Regions from separate parts of the Mesorhizobium sp. CA6 genome, predicted to be linked through region 3. Evidence: riboswitches for the same ligand, from Rfam matches in the RefSeq annotation. Region 3 holds a riboswitch; each other region holds the start of a gene.
What was found. A riboswitch is a leader RNA that binds a small molecule or an ion and turns the genes downstream of it on or off. The one in region 3 is predicted to bind cobalamin.
Positions count from the first base shown of each region.

Region 1: it holds a riboswitch for cobalamin, as region 3 does, so the genes downstream of both, bluB (5,6-dimethylbenzimidazole synthase) here and LB526_RS03255 (DUF1636 family protein) in region 3, are expected to answer to the same signal.
Region 2: it holds a riboswitch for cobalamin, as region 3 does, so the genes downstream of both, LB526_RS11795 (CbtB domain-containing protein) here and LB526_RS03255 (DUF1636 family protein) in region 3, are expected to answer to the same signal.

Region 1 covers NZ_JAIUHI010000010.1:12,720-17,774, reverse strand. Annotated here, with positions in the region: gene LB526_RS16475 (DUF2277 domain-containing protein) at 1-215, opposite strand, end outside; gene LB526_RS16470 (exodeoxyribonuclease VII small subunit) at 409-660, opposite strand; gene LB526_RS16465 (histone deacetylase family protein) at 664-1,590, opposite strand; cobalamin riboswitch at 1,706-1,884, shown strand; gene bluB (5,6-dimethylbenzimidazole synthase) at 1,927-2,661, shown strand; gene LB526_RS16455 (hypothetical protein) at 2,667-3,650, opposite strand; gene LB526_RS16450 (TetR/AcrR family transcriptional regulator) at 3,782-4,375, opposite strand; gene LB526_RS16445 (MFS transporter) at 4,496-5,055, shown strand, end outside.
Region 2 covers NZ_JAIUHI010000006.1:266,227-271,281, reverse strand. Annotated here, with positions in the region: gene LB526_RS11810 (methyltransferase family protein) at 1-7, shown strand, start outside; gene LB526_RS11805 (PilZ domain-containing protein) at 11-283, opposite strand; gene LB526_RS11800 (histidine phosphatase family protein) at 435-1,007, opposite strand; adenosylcobalamin (AdoCbl) riboswitch at 1,089-1,240, shown strand; gene LB526_RS11795 (CbtB domain-containing protein) at 1,232-1,441, shown strand; gene LB526_RS11790 (CbtA family protein) at 1,604-2,344, shown strand; gene LB526_RS11785 (hypothetical protein) at 2,597-3,076, shown strand; gene LB526_RS11780 (dienelactone hydrolase family protein) at 3,091-3,738, opposite strand; partial or broken gene LB526_RS11775 (cation diffusion facilitator family transporter) at 3,810-5,055, opposite strand, start outside.
Region 3 covers NZ_JAIUHI010000002.1:213,389-218,443, reverse strand. Annotated here, with positions in the region: gene LB526_RS03265 (cobaltochelatase subunit CobN) at 1-245, opposite strand, end outside; gene cobW (cobalamin biosynthesis protein CobW) at 264-1,301, opposite strand; gene LB526_RS03255 (DUF1636 family protein) at 1,298-1,729, opposite strand; cobalamin riboswitch at 1,769-1,972, opposite strand; gene LB526_RS03250 (winged helix-turn-helix domain-containing protein) at 2,482-3,681, opposite strand; gene LB526_RS03245 (NADH-quinone oxidoreductase subunit A) at 4,016-4,381, shown strand; gene LB526_RS03240 (NuoB/complex I 20 kDa subunit family protein) at 4,372-4,953, shown strand; gene LB526_RS03235 (NADH-quinone oxidoreductase subunit C) at 4,958-5,055, shown strand, end outside.

The DNA of each region.
Region 1 (5,055 bases), on a different contig from region 3:
CGGTTGCGCGGTTCCTGATTGGTTTCGAGCGAATCGATCAATTCGCGCGCGACAGCGGCGATCGCCTCGACGGCATGGTAGAAGGCATGCTCGTTGCGCTTGGACGGCTTGGTCGAGCCGCTAAGCTTGCGCACGAACTGAAGCGCTGCGTCATGCACTTCGTCATTGGTCGCCGGCGGCTCGAAATTGGCCAAGGTCTTGATGTTGCGGCACATGGCTTGAACTCCTTACCTGCTTTCTTTGCCCTTACCCGGTCCGAGATCATCCGCTGAGGTGTTGAGATTCAGGTCAGGCCGAGCCGAAAATGGTGGTTTCCGAGAACCGGAGCGGAGCGTACTTGAAGTACGTGAGCACCGGAAGCGCAGGAAGTTGCCATTTGCAGGCCGGCCTCACCTGAACATCAACACCTCAGTCGGCGTCCAGCGGTTCAGTTCCCACCGGCTTGCCGTCGCGCGACAGCCTGATCTTCTCGACCTTGTCCTCGGCCGCCTTCAGCAGCCGGTCGCAATGCGCCTTCAGCGCCTCGCCGCGCTCATAGATCTTGATCGACTGGTCGAGCGGAACGTCGCCGCGCTCCAGATCATCGACGATCTTCTCCAGCGCGTCGAGCGCCTGTTCGAAGCTCATCGCCTTGACGTCCTCATTGCCTTCCAATGCCATACCCTATCCCTTCATCAGCCGCCCGACATGGGCGGCGACTGAAAATGCCAGTCCCTGCAGATCGTAGCCGCCTTCCAGCAGGCTGACGAGCCTGTTGGAGCTATGGCGTCCGGCGCGCTCCATCAACTGGCCGGTCGCCCAGTCGAAATCGTCCTCGGTCAGGTTGATCTCGGCCAGCGGATCGCGGTGGTGCGCATCGAAACCGGCGGAAATGATGATCAGGTCCGGCGCGAACGCATCGATGGACGGCAGCACGCGCGACAGGAATGCGTCGCGGAACAGGTCGCTGCCGGTCTGCGGCGCCAGCGGCGCGTTGACGATGTTGCCGGCGCCGGTCTCGTTCTTCGCGCCGGTGCCCGGGTAAAGCGGCATCTGGTGCGTCGAGCAGTAGAGAACCGACGGGTCGTCCCAGAAGATGTCCTGCGTGCCGTTGCCGTGGTGGACATCCCAGTCGACGATGGCGACGCGCTCGGCCTGGTGTTTCTTCTGCGCGTATCGGGCGGCGATCGCCGCCGTGTTGAACAGGCAGAAGCCCATTGCCGTGGTCTTTTCGGCATGATGTCCAGGCGGACGCGCGGCGACGAAGACGTTTGCCGCACGGCCCTCGAAGACGTCGTCCACCGCCGCGTTGGCACCGCCGATCGCCGTCACCACGGCCTGCCAGCTTTTCGGGCTGGCGCTGGTATCGGCGTCGATCGACACGATCCCGCTCCCAGGGATCGCCCCGCGCACGCGCTCGATGAAATCCTCCGGGTGCGCATAGAGGATGGTTTTCTCGTCGCCTTCCGGCGCCTTGACGCGGTCGAGCGCCGCAAAAGTCTCGTCGTCCAGCACGCGCTCGATGGCGCGCAGGCGGTCGGGCCGCTCGGGGTGACCGGGCGGCGTGAGGTGTTCGAGGAAGATCGGATGCGTGTAGAGACGGGTGGCCATGGCGCCTAATCTAGGGGCCTATGCCCGCAATGACCATGTTTGGCAGCCGAATGGCTGGGGAAAATCGCGTCTTGCCGTGTCGCTAACGCCGTTGGCGCGGCCCAAGCTTCGCTGTAAGGTCGCGTCGCTGCCTGGTGCCCGCGACGCGGGAGAATCGGGAACACGGTTGAATTCCGTGGCGTGCCCAACACTGTAAGGGGGACCGCGCCGGCAAACGCCACTGTCGAAGACGGGAAGGCGCCGGAAGCGGGACGATCCCGAGCCAGAAGACCGGCCCGGCAGACATGGTTTTTCGCTTGGTCAGGCGGGGAACTGCTTGTCGCAAGGGGAAAAGCGATGACGGCAGCAGCGATCGCCACGAGCGGCGACGACTTTGACCAATTGGCGCGCGACGCGGTCTACCGGGCCATGTTCACCAGGCGCGACGTGCGCAGCCATTTCGTCCCCGACGATCTCGATGACAATGTGCTGGCGCGGCTCATCACCGCCGCGCATCACGCCCCGTCGGTCGGCTATATGCAGCCGTGGAATTTCATCGTCATCCGCGATGCCGAGCGGCGCAGACAAGTGCGCGACCTGTTCCTCGCCGCGCGCGAGCAGGAGTTGCCGGCGATCGAGGCGGAACGGCAGGCGCTCTACCGCAAGCTGAAACTCGAGGGCATTTGCGAAAGCGCGCTCAACCTGTGCATCACCTGCGACCGGCAGCGGTCGAAGGATTCGCCGCTCGGGCGTTGGCACAATCCGGAGATGGACCTCTACAGCACCGTCTGCGCGGTGCAGAATTTCTGGCTGGCGGCGCGGGCCGAAGGTGTCGGCGTCGGCTGGGTGAGCATCATCGAGACCGAGGCACTGAAGCGGCTTCTCGCGATCCCGGAGCATGTCACGCCGATCGCCTATCTGTGCGTCGGCCGCGTCTCGGCCTTCGCGCCGAAGCCGGACCTTGAAGCGCATGGCTGGGGCAAGCGCCTGCCGCTGCCCGAACTGGTGATGAGCGAGACTTTTCGCGGCGCCGGCGAGGCGCCGCTCAAATCGGCGATCGCCAGTCTCGGCGCCGGGCCGTCGAAACCCTGACCTGATCAAGCCGCTCGGGGCGTGTCCCAACGCGAGCCGCCGCCGAAGGAGCCGAGCGCCTTGTCGCGCAGTTCCCTGAATTTGGAGGACGCCTCAGCGAGCCGCGTGTCCCATTCGGGGTTGGGCGCCTGACCTTCGATGGCTTCGAAATAGACCTGCATCAGCGAGGCGATGGCGAAGGGCTCGATGAAGGCTGCCTTGAAGGCCCAGGCAAAGACGATGGCCAGCACGAAAGCCCAGCCGGCAAGCTGGCCCGGCATGACCCACAGAATGGCCGCCGCGGGCGCCAGCATCAACAGGAAGATGACGAAGGACACGCCCCACATGATCGCCGCCAACCAGACGGCGTTCTTGACCATGTGCTTGCCGTTCTGCGCGTAGAGCACGACGCCTTGCCTTGCCGTCTCGAAAGGCGAGCTCGAATTGATGCGGATATTGTAGCCGAGGATGATTTCGTCGACATAGGTCAGCGACAGGCGGATCACCGTGTTGATGAAGCTGACGATGCCGCTCAGGCCCGGAATGGGCAGGAAGGCGGCGATGCCGCCGATCAGGCCGGTGATGGCTCGGATGGCGCCCTTGACCAGCTGGTCGACGACGAAAAGGATGTTGGCCTCGGCAAAACGCTGGGTGACCACTTCCTTCGCGTAGGCGATCTGGCCCTGGCCGTCGGGGACATCTTGGCCGTCGATCAGATGCACCATGACGGCGATATGGCCCGCTTTCAACACATAGAGGATGTATTCGCGTATCCAGTAGACGGCGATCGAGACGACGCCGAAGCCGACCACGCCACCCCACAGCGCGAAGGACATCGGGCCGTCGGGATCGGTGGAGATGTGGCCGACGCCGTAGCCGACGCTGGCGCCCGTACCGGTCGCCATGATGTAGGCGACCGTGATGCCAAAATAGACGATCATGCGAAAGACGATGAACGGCCATGTCCGCATCATGATCGACACGGATCTGGCGATGCTGAAGTCCCACATGGCCCCGACTCCCCTCACCTTCAGAGTTGGCGGTGGAGGATGCGCTCGCCCCGGCGATTGTCAATCGCGGCAGGGTTGCGCCGGCCCGAAACCGGTGCATAAGCCGGTGGCTTGATTACCCGAGCGTGCCGTCAAGGCTTCTTTCGCAAGCCTTCGAGCAACTGCTTGAAGGCCGTGATCGCTTTTTTCGAGGTCGCCTCGGGGTCCGTCGAATTGGCGATGCGCTGCGCGGCCTGGCTGCTGGCGCCATTGATCAGCCGTGAGGTCGTCTCGGGATCAAGCTCCGGAACGACCTCGCCCTCTTCCTGCAGCCTGGTCAGATGGTTGGTCATCGAGGCGGTGCAGGCGCTGGCATTCGGCCACTGCGCCGGGTCGCCGAGCACCGCCGGGCCGTCGCGGAACATGATGCGCTGGATTTCCGGCTCCAGCGCCATCTCGATATATGTGGTGCATTCGTCGACGAAATGCTGCCAGCGGGTCGGCGCTTTCGAAGCCACCTCGTTCACCCGCACAGCCATTTCGCCGTCGATCTCGGCGATCACCGCCTGCAGCAGCCCCTTCTTGTCGCCGAAATGATGGTAGAGCGCGCCGCGCGTGAGGCCGGCCGACGCGGTGAAATCGTCCATCGAGGCCTCGGCATAGCCGATCGTGCCGAAAGCATGGCGAGCGGCTGCGATCAGCTTGGCGCGCGTCTCGGCAATCATCTCCTTGCGCGGTCTGTGCATGGTTCTGGCCCTATTCACATACGCCTCGTATGCCAATTGACATACGTGGCGTATGAACTATCTCACAGTCATACGCAGCGTATGTAATTTTAGTATGCACCGTTGTCGAGGAGCAGGATCATGCGAAATCCTTATTCGGACATCTTTCGGGCTCCCGGCACGAAAGGCTTCGCCGCGGCGGCTTTCATCGCGCGCTTGCCGATCGCCATGGCGCCGATCGGTATCGTGGCGATGCTGTCGCAGACGCATGGCGAATACTGGCTGGCCGGCGCCGTCTCGGCGACCTATGCGCTGGTCAACGCGTTCCTGTCGCCGCAAGTGTCGCGGCTGGTGGACCGACGCGGCCAGACGGCGATCGCAGCACCCATGACGCTCGTCTCGGTGCTTTCCTTCGCGACATTGATCGTCGCGGCCAACCAGCACTGGCCTATCTGGACGTTGTTCGGTTCGGCACTACTTGCCGCCGCAATGCCCAGCATCCCGGCACTGGTCAGGGCGCGCTGGACTGAGATCTTCCGCGACCGGCCGGAGCTCAACACGGCGTTTGCTTTCGAATCGGCCGCCGACGAACTGGTCTATGTCGCCGGCGCCTCGCTGTCGGTGGGCTTGAGCGCCGCGCTGTTCCCGGAAGCCGGCATAGTGGTCAGCACATTGCTGCTTGCGCTCGGCTCGGCGGCATT
Region 2 (5,055 bases), on a different contig from region 3:
TTTTTGAGCATCAGTCCTTTGGCGCGTTGCTGTAGAGCGCCACGCCGACGCGGTCGTTGCGCCGCCACCGCACCAAAGCGCGATAGGCCGTATCGTCGGCCGGGACTTCGAGCAGAAAGCGGTCCGGAATCTCCACATTGGCACCGACGCGCAATTCCGCGCCCTGCTCGTGCTGATTTCTGACCGAGCAGCCGATCCTGACGCCGGCGGCGATGATCGTGGCTTCCTTGAGCACGAATTCGCGCGCATGAAGACGGCGTTCGATCTCGGGAAAATTGGCCATATCCGGCGGGCTCCTCAGGCAAGGTCCTCCTTGCCATGGGGCAGCACGATAGCAGCGAGGCGTTTCCGTTCCGTTAGCGATCACTGAAACAGTGGTGTGCCGGCTTGATATGCCGGCCGGGTTCACGGATGGAGCGTTCACGCCTGGGCGTTCAGCCGGCGACAGTGACGCCGCTCGCGCGCAGCACCCAGCGGCGGCCATCACAGCGGAACTCGGTGAGCGACAGCGGCTCGATGTCGATCTTCCAGACCGAGGAAAGCGGTGCGCCGAGCACATGCGCCATGGCGGCGCGGACCGGCACGGCATGCGTCACCGCGACGGTGTGACCGCTTTCGCCGGCCAGCCGCTCCATCAGCGCAGCACCCCGCCGGGCGACAGCGGCGAGCGATTCGCCACCGTGGGGCGCGGCGCCGGGATCGGAAATCCAGGCCGCCATGCCTTCCGGATCCTCGGCCTGCACCTCCTCGAAACTTTTGCCGGCCCAGCGTGCGAAATCCTGCTCGGCAAGTAGCGGCTCGATCGCCGCGTCAAGGCCGAGCGCCTCGGCCGTCCGCCGCGCGGCCAGCGCCGGACTTATCAAGATACGGTCGGCGCGACGCAGCGAAGCGGCCAGCGCGCCGGCGCGATCGAGGGCGCGCGGCTCCGGCGGCTCATCGTTCGGAAAGCGGCCCTTGCGCATGCCGGCCGTCGCTCCGCTTGCGATCATCGTCAGGCGGACAAGCATGAAAAACTCCGTGGCCCAGCGAAAAACAGGCCTCACGAAGCCGTGCCGCCATTACATGTCGTTGACAGGCGAACGAAGTGCTGACAAGTGTCTTAGTGCTATACGGGATTGGAAGCCGGTGCGAGTCCGGCACGGTCGCGCCACTGTGATCGGCACCAGCCGAAAGTCAGGCCTTATTCCGCAGCACTCGATCAACGGGACGCAGTATCCCAAGGGAGGTCAATATGTCCGACACCACCTTCGCCCCCAGCTACGGCCCGGTTGCGATTCCGGTCCGCGAGCTTCTGCCCTGGGCCATCCTCGGCGGGCTGCTTTTGATGCTGGCGATCTATTTCGTCGGCGCGGAAGAAGGCGCCACCTCGCTGATCCGCGGCACCTATGTGCACGAATTCGTGCATGACGGCCGCCACCTGCTCGGCTTCCCCTGCCACTAAAGCGGTTCAGCATCGCTGAACCCGCTTTCGATTCTGATCCAACGCAATTCCGGACGGAAGACCGCTGCGCACTTTTCCTGGAATTGCTTGGTTGGCTTAACGCAATTCCGGACGGAAAACCGCTACGCACTTTTCCTGGAATTGCTTGGAGGGATTGGTGACATGGTTGGAAAACTTTTGCTGCGCGGCATGCTTGTCGGGCTGGTCGCCGGGATCCTGGCGTTCGCCCTCGCCCGCGTCTATGGCGAGCCGCAGGTCGACAAGGCGATCGCCTTCGAGGAACAGCAGGTCCAGGCCGCCGGCGAGGCGCCGGAGCCCGAGATGGTCAGCCGCGCCACGCAGGCCGGCATCGGCCTGGCGACCGGCGTGCTGATCTATGGCGCCGCGCTTGGCGGGCTGTTCTCGCTGGTCTTCGCCTACGCCTATGGCCGGCTAGGCTCGCTCGGACCGCGCGGCACCTCGGCGCTGCTGGCGTTGCTCGGCTTCCTGGCCGTGATCGTCGTCCCCGGCCTCAAATACCCGGCCAGCCCGCCGGCGGTGGGCAACGCCGAGACCATCGGCTACCGCACCGAGTTGTTCTTCATCATGATCGTCGTCTCGATCGCGGCTATGATAGCGGCGGTCGGCCTGGCGCAGCGGCTGTGGAACCGGCTCGGCGCCTGGAACGCCTCGATCGTCGCGGGCCTCGCCTTCCTCGTCGTCTTCGCGCTGGTGAAGGCGGCGCTGCCCGACATCAACGAAGTGCCGGAGAACTTCTCGGCGACCGTGCTGTGGCAATTCCGCGTCGCCTCGCTCGGCATCCAGCTGGTGCTGTGGACCGTCGTCGGGCTCGGCTTCGGCGCGGTTGCCGAACGCGTGGTCGCGGTGCGCGACCAGCGCAGCCCGGCACGCCGCTACGCCTGAAATCCGATGCGTTGGCCGCCACGGTTCTGCGCCCTGGCGGCCAAAGCGGCTCAACGGTCGGTACGACCGCAGAGCCACTTTGGTCTTTCGTTTTCTCGCAATTCCGGACGGAAAACCGCCGCACACTTTTCCTGGAATTGCTCGGTTGCGGCGCTGCTCGTATTTCTGGCCGCCACATCCGCGCAGGCGCATGGCGGATCCTCGGCCCCGCCTCCTCCCGGCATCCAGATCCCCAGCCTGACCCACGGCCAGATGGCCGTCATCGCGCGCTATCGCGGCGAGATCCTCGACCTCGCCCAGCGCCAGACCGCGACCGACCCGACCTTCCGGCGGCTCTACAATCACGGCAATCTGCAATTCACTTATTGCCTCTGGGGCCTGATGCCGGGCAGCCTCGGCGACGAGGAAAGCCCGTTCAACGAATGCAGCCACGCCTATCTCGCCGCCGCCAAGGCGCTGCTCGCCCATATGGCGATGATGCCCGCGGCCGGGCGCGAGGCGAAGGCGCTAATCTCGGACATCGATGCCGAGATGGTGCGTAGCGGCGCGTCGTGGATCCTGTGCCAGTATAGCGGCGAGGCCTTCAGCACCGGCGCGATCGTCGAGCCCAGATGGCGCGACATCTTCTTCCACTTGCCGAGCCTTGCGGTGATCCTCGCCACGGTGGCGGCGCTCGGCGCCGCTGCATGGTCGATTTTCCGTTCACCCGCTCCGCGAGCCGGCGCTGCTTAGAACGGTTCAGCGTTTCACGGAATCACCGAACCGCTCCCGGTCTTGCGTGCGATCGTTTTCAGGAAAGCCTGAACGCGCAACCATGTCAGCTCGGCTGCGGACGCATCGTAATCCGGCAGCGCTTGATCGGTGTAGAAATGGCCGATCCCCGGATAGGTGAAAATTTCTGCCCTGACGTGGCAGCGCTTCGCCGACGCCGACCAGTCGGCAACTTGTTCTGGCTGAGCAAATGCATCTGGGTCGGCGACGTGGACCGCGACCGGGATGTGTCGGCGAACATTGCTGGGAATATCAGCAAGGCCATGCAGCAGCACAATGCCGGCGGCAGCGACTCGTTCTGACCAAACGGCACTGATCACGCCAGCTCCCATTGAATGGCCAGCGAGCACCGCGTCTGGAGAAGTCTGGAGGAGCGCCACCCTGGCGCGGTCGCAGATGGTTTCCCACCCAACATTGCTCATCAAGTCAAGCCCGTCGTCGACCGATGCCGCAGTCAGCCCTGCGTAGAGGTCCGGCATCACAACATCGTACCCCGCGCTTCGCATGCGCTCAGCAGCTTGATGCTCCACCGCCCGAAGGCCCAGCGCCGAGTGAAAGAGTACAATAGCAGCCATCCGCTTTCCCTCCGGCGTCGCCTGGCCGATCGCGTTGAGCTCGGGCAATGATCGTCTTTTATCCGGCTTATCGAATCCCCACCACCAGCCATGCCCTTTCCGAAGCCTTCGCCGTCACATCATCCATGCGCGCGCTCATGATGGTGACCTTTCGGTTCGGCCATGGCGAAGGGCAAATCCTCGGTGTCGGGACCGGCCGCCAATTGCAGCCTGGCGCTGAATTCGTGCGGTTCGGCAGGTCCGATCAGGCTCTGCAGATAATGATGGTCGCCGCCGACCGGAGACAGCGGCAGGCTTTCGACCGCACCGTCCGCCCTTTCAATGGCGACGTTCGCCCGCAGGCCCTCGGCGTGACGCGACAGGCGCAGCCGCATGCGCTCGCCCTGCGGCGTGTCGACGATTTCGAGCAGCCCGCTGGCTAGCTTGCCGTCGACAAGGAACGGATCCGGCGCATGATGGTGGCCGGCTTCCGTCTCCAGCTCGGCAAAGCGCACCGTGGCGACGTCGAGTGCCGGGATGTGCGCGAAGAGCTCGGCTTTGAGCGATGCGGCGATGTTGTTCGCGGCGGCAAGCAACAGGCCGTCATTGACCGCGATCGTAAACATCGACATGCAGCTTGTGGCCGAGCCAACGGGCCTTGACGTCGGCCACCTTTTCGATCCCGGCGACATGATCGGCGGCGTGGTGAATCTCGTCAACGAGGCCGGGCTCGACGCCGTCCAGCATGCGGGTCAGCACCGAGCGCGCCGATTGCCAGACGATACCGAAGATGGCGACGGTGATGAGCAGGCCGATGATTGGATCGGCGAGCGGAAGACCGAGCCAGACGCCGGCCGCGCCTGCGACCACGGCAAGGCTGGTGAGGCCGTCGGTGCGGGCGTGATAGCCGTCGGCAACCAGCGCCGCGCTGTTGATCTGGCGACCGACGCGGATGCGAAAAACCGCCACCGCTTCATTGCCGAGGAAACCGATGATGCCGGCGACGGCCAACCAGCCAAGGAAATGCACCGGCTGCGGGTTGAACAGGCGATTGATCGCCTCGTATCCGGCCACCAGCGCGCTGGCCAGGATGATGAGCACGATGATGATGCCAGCGAGATCCTCGACCCGGCCGAGGCCGTAGGTGAAGGTCCTGGTCGGTTTGCGGCGCACGAGCACAAAAGCGATCCAAAGCGGGATGGCGGTGGTCGCGTCGGCGACGTTGTGGATGGTGTCGGCAAGCAGGGCCACGCTGCCCGAGAGCATCACGACGACGATCTGCAGCGCGGCCGTGACCGCGAGAATCACGAACGACCACTTGATCGCCCAGATGCCGCGGTCTGTGGTGGCGATGGTCGCGTCGATCACGCCATGAGTATGGCCATG
Region 3 (5,055 bases):
ATGACCCTGGCGTGGCGGGCGACGCTGTCGATCCACAGGTCCACCGACATCGGGTGGCGAAGGTCGCGCAGCGCCGCAAGCCGCATCGACGGCAGCCGCTCCGCATCCGCCTTCCAGGCCGTGGCCAAGCCGGCGAGATCGCTGTCGGTGAAGGACAGGGCCACCACATCCGCAGGCGTCTGCCTGAGGTCGATCGGCTCGGCGAGATCGTCGAGCGAAGCGGATGTGGTGGCGAGGATGTGCATCGCTTTTTCGTGTTGGCCTCAGCCGGCGAGGATACGCTCGATCTCCGGACGGTTCAGCCCCTTGAGGCCGATGACGACGAGCCGCGAGCGGCGATCGTCCTCGGCCGTCCAGGCGCGGTCGTAATAGTGATTGACGCGCGGGCCGACGGCCTGCAGCAGGAGCCGCATCGGCTTGCCGCCGACCTCGACGAAACCTTTGACGCGCAGCACGTTTTCCTGCTCGGCGGCAAGGGCGACGCGCTTGGCCAGTTCGTCGGGATTGGCGATCGAGGGGATATCGATGACGAAGGAATCGAAATCGTCATGCTCGTGGTCGAGCTCGTCGTCGTGATGGGTCTTGCGGTTCTCGATGTCGTCCTCCACTGCAAGGCCAAGGCCGAGCAACACAGACGGGTCAACCTTGCCCTGCGCTGTCGGCACGACTTTCACGGCGCGCGCCACATGCTCACCGATGACGGCGTTGGCACGGGCGGAGCCTGCCGCATCCATCAGGTCGCTCTTCGACAGGATGATCAGGTCGGCGCAGGCGATCTGGTCCTCGAATACCTCCTCGACCGGATCGTCATGGTCGAGCGAATCGTCCGCCGCACGCTGCGCCTGCAGCGCGTCCATGTCGGAAGCGACGCGGCCGTCGGCGAGCGCCGGGCCGTCGACCACGGCGATGACGCCATCGACCGTCACGCGGCTCTTCACGCTCGGCCACTGGAACGCCTGCACCAGCGGCTTCGGCAGAGCGAGGCCCGAGGTCTCGATCAGGATGTGATCGACCTTGGGGTTGAGCGACAGGATCTGATCGAGCGCCGGCACGAAATCGTCGGCGACGGTGCAGCAGATGCAGCCATTGGCGAGCTCGACGATGTTTTCCTCCGGGCAGGTGTCGACGCCGCAGCCCTTCAGGATCTCGCCATCGATGCCGACATCGCCGAACTCGTTGACGATGATCGCCAGCCGCTTGCCCTTGGCGTTCTCGAGCAGGTTGCGGATCAGCGTCGTCTTGCCGGCGCCGAGAAAGCCGGTGACGACGGTGCAGGGAACACGGGAAACGGATGCGTTCATGGTCGGTCCTTCAGCATGTCGAGGGGAGGGATGCGGGCAACCAGGCCGCGCTTGAGAGAATCGGGCCGGCCCCGCCAGGGGATGAGGCCATCGGTCGAGGTGGCGAAGAGCTTTGCGCCGGCGACGAGGTCGGCGCCGCTGGCGGTGTCCAGATCGCCGAAGACGTAGCTCCAGCAGCCGTCGCGCAGCAGCGCGGCGCTTAGCCGGCGCTTGCAGTTGCCGAGGCATTCGACGCTACGGATGTCGATCTTTTCGCCGCAAGCAGCCCGACGCGCGTCTTCGGCAAGCAGCGCGCCGGCGCGCGGATGCGCATCCGACCCGGTGTCGTCGCGGCAGGATGAGCAGACGACGACGGTGACGCCAGCCAAAGCATCGGGCTCGGACGGAATGTCCGCACTGTTTGCCGGGAAACTGCCGTTGCGATCCAAAACCATGCTCCTTGCCCGGAAAACCCGCCGGGCATTCGGATACTTAAAGTCTCAGACGGCAGGTCTCCTGGCTCGCGGGTCGTCACCCTGAATGCCGCCTTCCCGGGAACATCCCAGTGGTTTTCGGCAGAGGCTCGTCGCTTACAGTTGCGGGGACAGCCGCGGATTTGGGTGTTGGCCCGCACCGCATTCCCTCTTGGCTCCTCCCTTTGCCGGGAGAAGACCGTCTGGGTCAGGATTTAGAGGGTTCAGGGGGCTGGAGTCAACGACTGGCTTAGTACCAGCCTTTTGGCGGCTTTATGGGTTTGAGGTATGGACCCACAAGTTTGCGAGGCGGTGAGGCCACGGGCGCCATACTTAACGAACAGCCGTGCTGGCAAACCGGTTCCCACATCAAGACGAAGCGATTGGCGTCGAACTTCGGCTCATGAACTATTATATAGCGCTGCCCTACCGGCAATAAGCCACAGGCGCCTGCGATCTGCTTGTCGATCGTTCCAAACTCCAACCACCGCAGAAGAAGCGCCGTCACTTCTTTTGGCTGCATACCGGGTGCAATGTGGCCGCCACAGAAAATGACTGGACGCGTGACCTCTACCCATTCCTCTCGGTAAGCACCTGTCGCATATGATGGCGACGCTAAGGTCAGGTAGGCCAAAACCAGACATATCGAGCGCCTGAAAACCATCGCAACCGATCCTAACCACAGTTGGGATGTTCTATTTTTGTTCACCCTCCCTGTCAACGCGCAGCTACGACACCGCGATGTCGGCCAGCGCCGGTCCGAGGTCGCCGGCCGGCGTCACTTCGATCGCCTCCAGGCCGAGCCAGCCCTGCATCTGCTTCAACTCGTTGAAGAGCTGGGTGGCCGTTTCGGGCGGGGCGCCGGCCTCGGCGTAGGCGGCGTGGACGCGCAAGATGCTGGCCGGGCGGTCAGCTTTCAGATCGACGCGGGCGACGATCCGATCGCCGAGCAGGAAGGGCAGCACGTAGTAGCCGTATTGGCGCTTTTCCGCCGGCGTGTAGATCTCGATGCGGTAGCGGAAATCGAAGAGTTTCTCCGTTCTGGTGCGTTCGAAGACGACGGGATCGAAGGGGGCGAGCAGGGCGCGCGCTTCTATCCGGCGCGGGAAACGGGCGTCCTTGTGGAGATAGGCGGTCTTGTCCCAACCTTCGACCTTCACCGGCAGCAATTCGCCGGCATCGACCAGTTCCTCGATGCGATCCTTCGTGTCGCCCGGCGCGAGACGAAAATAGTCGCGCAGGTCGCCATAGGTGGCAATGCCATGGGCGCGGGCGGAAATGCGCAGCAACTCGCGATGCGCGTCCTCGACCGAGGGAATGGGAAGATCGAGCACCGCCTGCGGCAAAACGCGCTCGGGCAGGTCGTAATAGCGTTCGAAGCCGCGGCGGTAGGCCGTGGTGATGCGACCGGCCCAGAACAGCCATTCGAAAGCGTGCTTGGCCTCGCTCCAGCCCCACCAGCCGCCATTGCCCTTGTGGCCTTCGATATCGGAGGCGGCGATCGGACCACGATCGGCGACTTCTCTATATATCTCGTCGATCATTTCCTTGCGTTCACGACCCCATTTCGCCAGGCCGAGATACATCTCGTCGCCCTGCTCGGCGCGCTGCATGCGCCAGCGCATCAGCGGGTATGTCTCCACGGGCAGGAACGACGCCTCATGTGCCCAGTATTCGAACACGGCGCGCTTGCGGGTGACTGCGGCATTGTCGAGCAGCGTAAGCGGGTAGGGGCCGAGGCGCGAATAGAGCGGCATGTAATGCGCGCGCACCACCGCGCTCACGGAATCGATCTGCAGAAGGCCGGTTCGCGAAAGTACCCGCGCAAGGTGGCGGCGATCCGGAACACCACTGGGCCTAGGGTCGTTGAACCCTTGCGCCCCGAGCGCGACGCGCCTCGCCATGGCCAGCGAAATCTTGTCCTTCATCAGGTGTCCTTGCCCCGATCGTCCGTTGGATTTTTAGCCGGTGATTCCGGCCATGCTAGCAGGCAAATGGCGGGAGATATGTCAGGAGAGAAAACTGGAGTAAAAACTGAAGGAAATCAAACAGGAGCGGATCGTACCAGTTTCTTCCGATAAGGCGTCCAGAGCCGCGATTTGAACAACGTTTGACTTGCGTCACCGAAACCGCTGCGCTAACCCTCGCCGCGTTGCAGCATGGGCCCCTTAAAACGGTTCAGCGGTTAATCTGTCACGCTTCCGCATTAGAGTTCGTTGCTGTAATCAAAATGAACTGCCCCCGCCGAAGGAAAGTCGCCGCATGAGCGCACTCCTAAGTTCGTACCTGCCTATCGTGCTGTTCATCGCCGTGGCGATGATCGTCGGTCTGGCGCTCATCATCGCTCCGTTCCTTGTGGCCTACCGCAATCCCGACCCGGAAAAGCTTTCCGCCTATGAATGCGGGTTCAACTCGTTCGACGACGCCCGCATGAAGTTCGACATCCGCTTCTACCTGGTGTCGATCCTGTTCATCATCTTCGATCTCGAGGTCGCCTTCCTGTTCCCGTGGGCGGTGTCCTTCTCGAAGCTCGGCATGCTCGGCTTCTGGTCGATGATGGTGTTCCTGGCGGTGCTGACCATCGGTTTTGCCTATGAATGGAAAAAAGGAGCGCTGGAATGGGATTGAACGACAGTTCAGGCACCCTTGTCGCGCCGAAGCCCAAGGGCATCATCGACCCCAACACCGGCAGGCCGGTGGGGGAGGACGATCCCTTCTTTCTCGAAATCAACAATGAGCTGGCCGACAAGGGTTTTCTCGTCACCTCGACCGAGGCGCTGATCACCTGGGCGCGCAGCGGCTCGCTGATGTTCATGACCTTCGGCCTCGCCTGCTGCGCGGTCGAAATGATCCACACCTCGATGCCGCGCTATGACTCGGAGCGTTTCGGCGTCGCGCCGCGCGCATCCCCGCGCCAATCCGACATTATGATCGTCGCCGGCACGCTGACCAACAAGATGGCGCCGGCGCTGCGCAAGGTCTACGACCAGATGCCGGAGCCGCGTTACGTCATCTCGATGGGCTCCTGCGCCAATGGCGGCGGCTACTACCACTATTCGTATTCGGTGGTGCGCGGCTGCGACCGCGTCGTGCCGGTCGACATCTATGTGCCCGGCTGCCCGCCGAGCGCGGAAGCGCTGCTCTACGGCATTCTCCTTCTGCAGAAGAAGATCCGCCGCACCGGCACGATCGAGCGGTGAGCCGATGACCCTGGCGTTGAACGAACTCTCCACCTATCTCGGCGAGAAGCTCTCCGGCCGCATCGGCGAAGCCGTGCTTGCCTATGGCGAGCTGACGGTGCC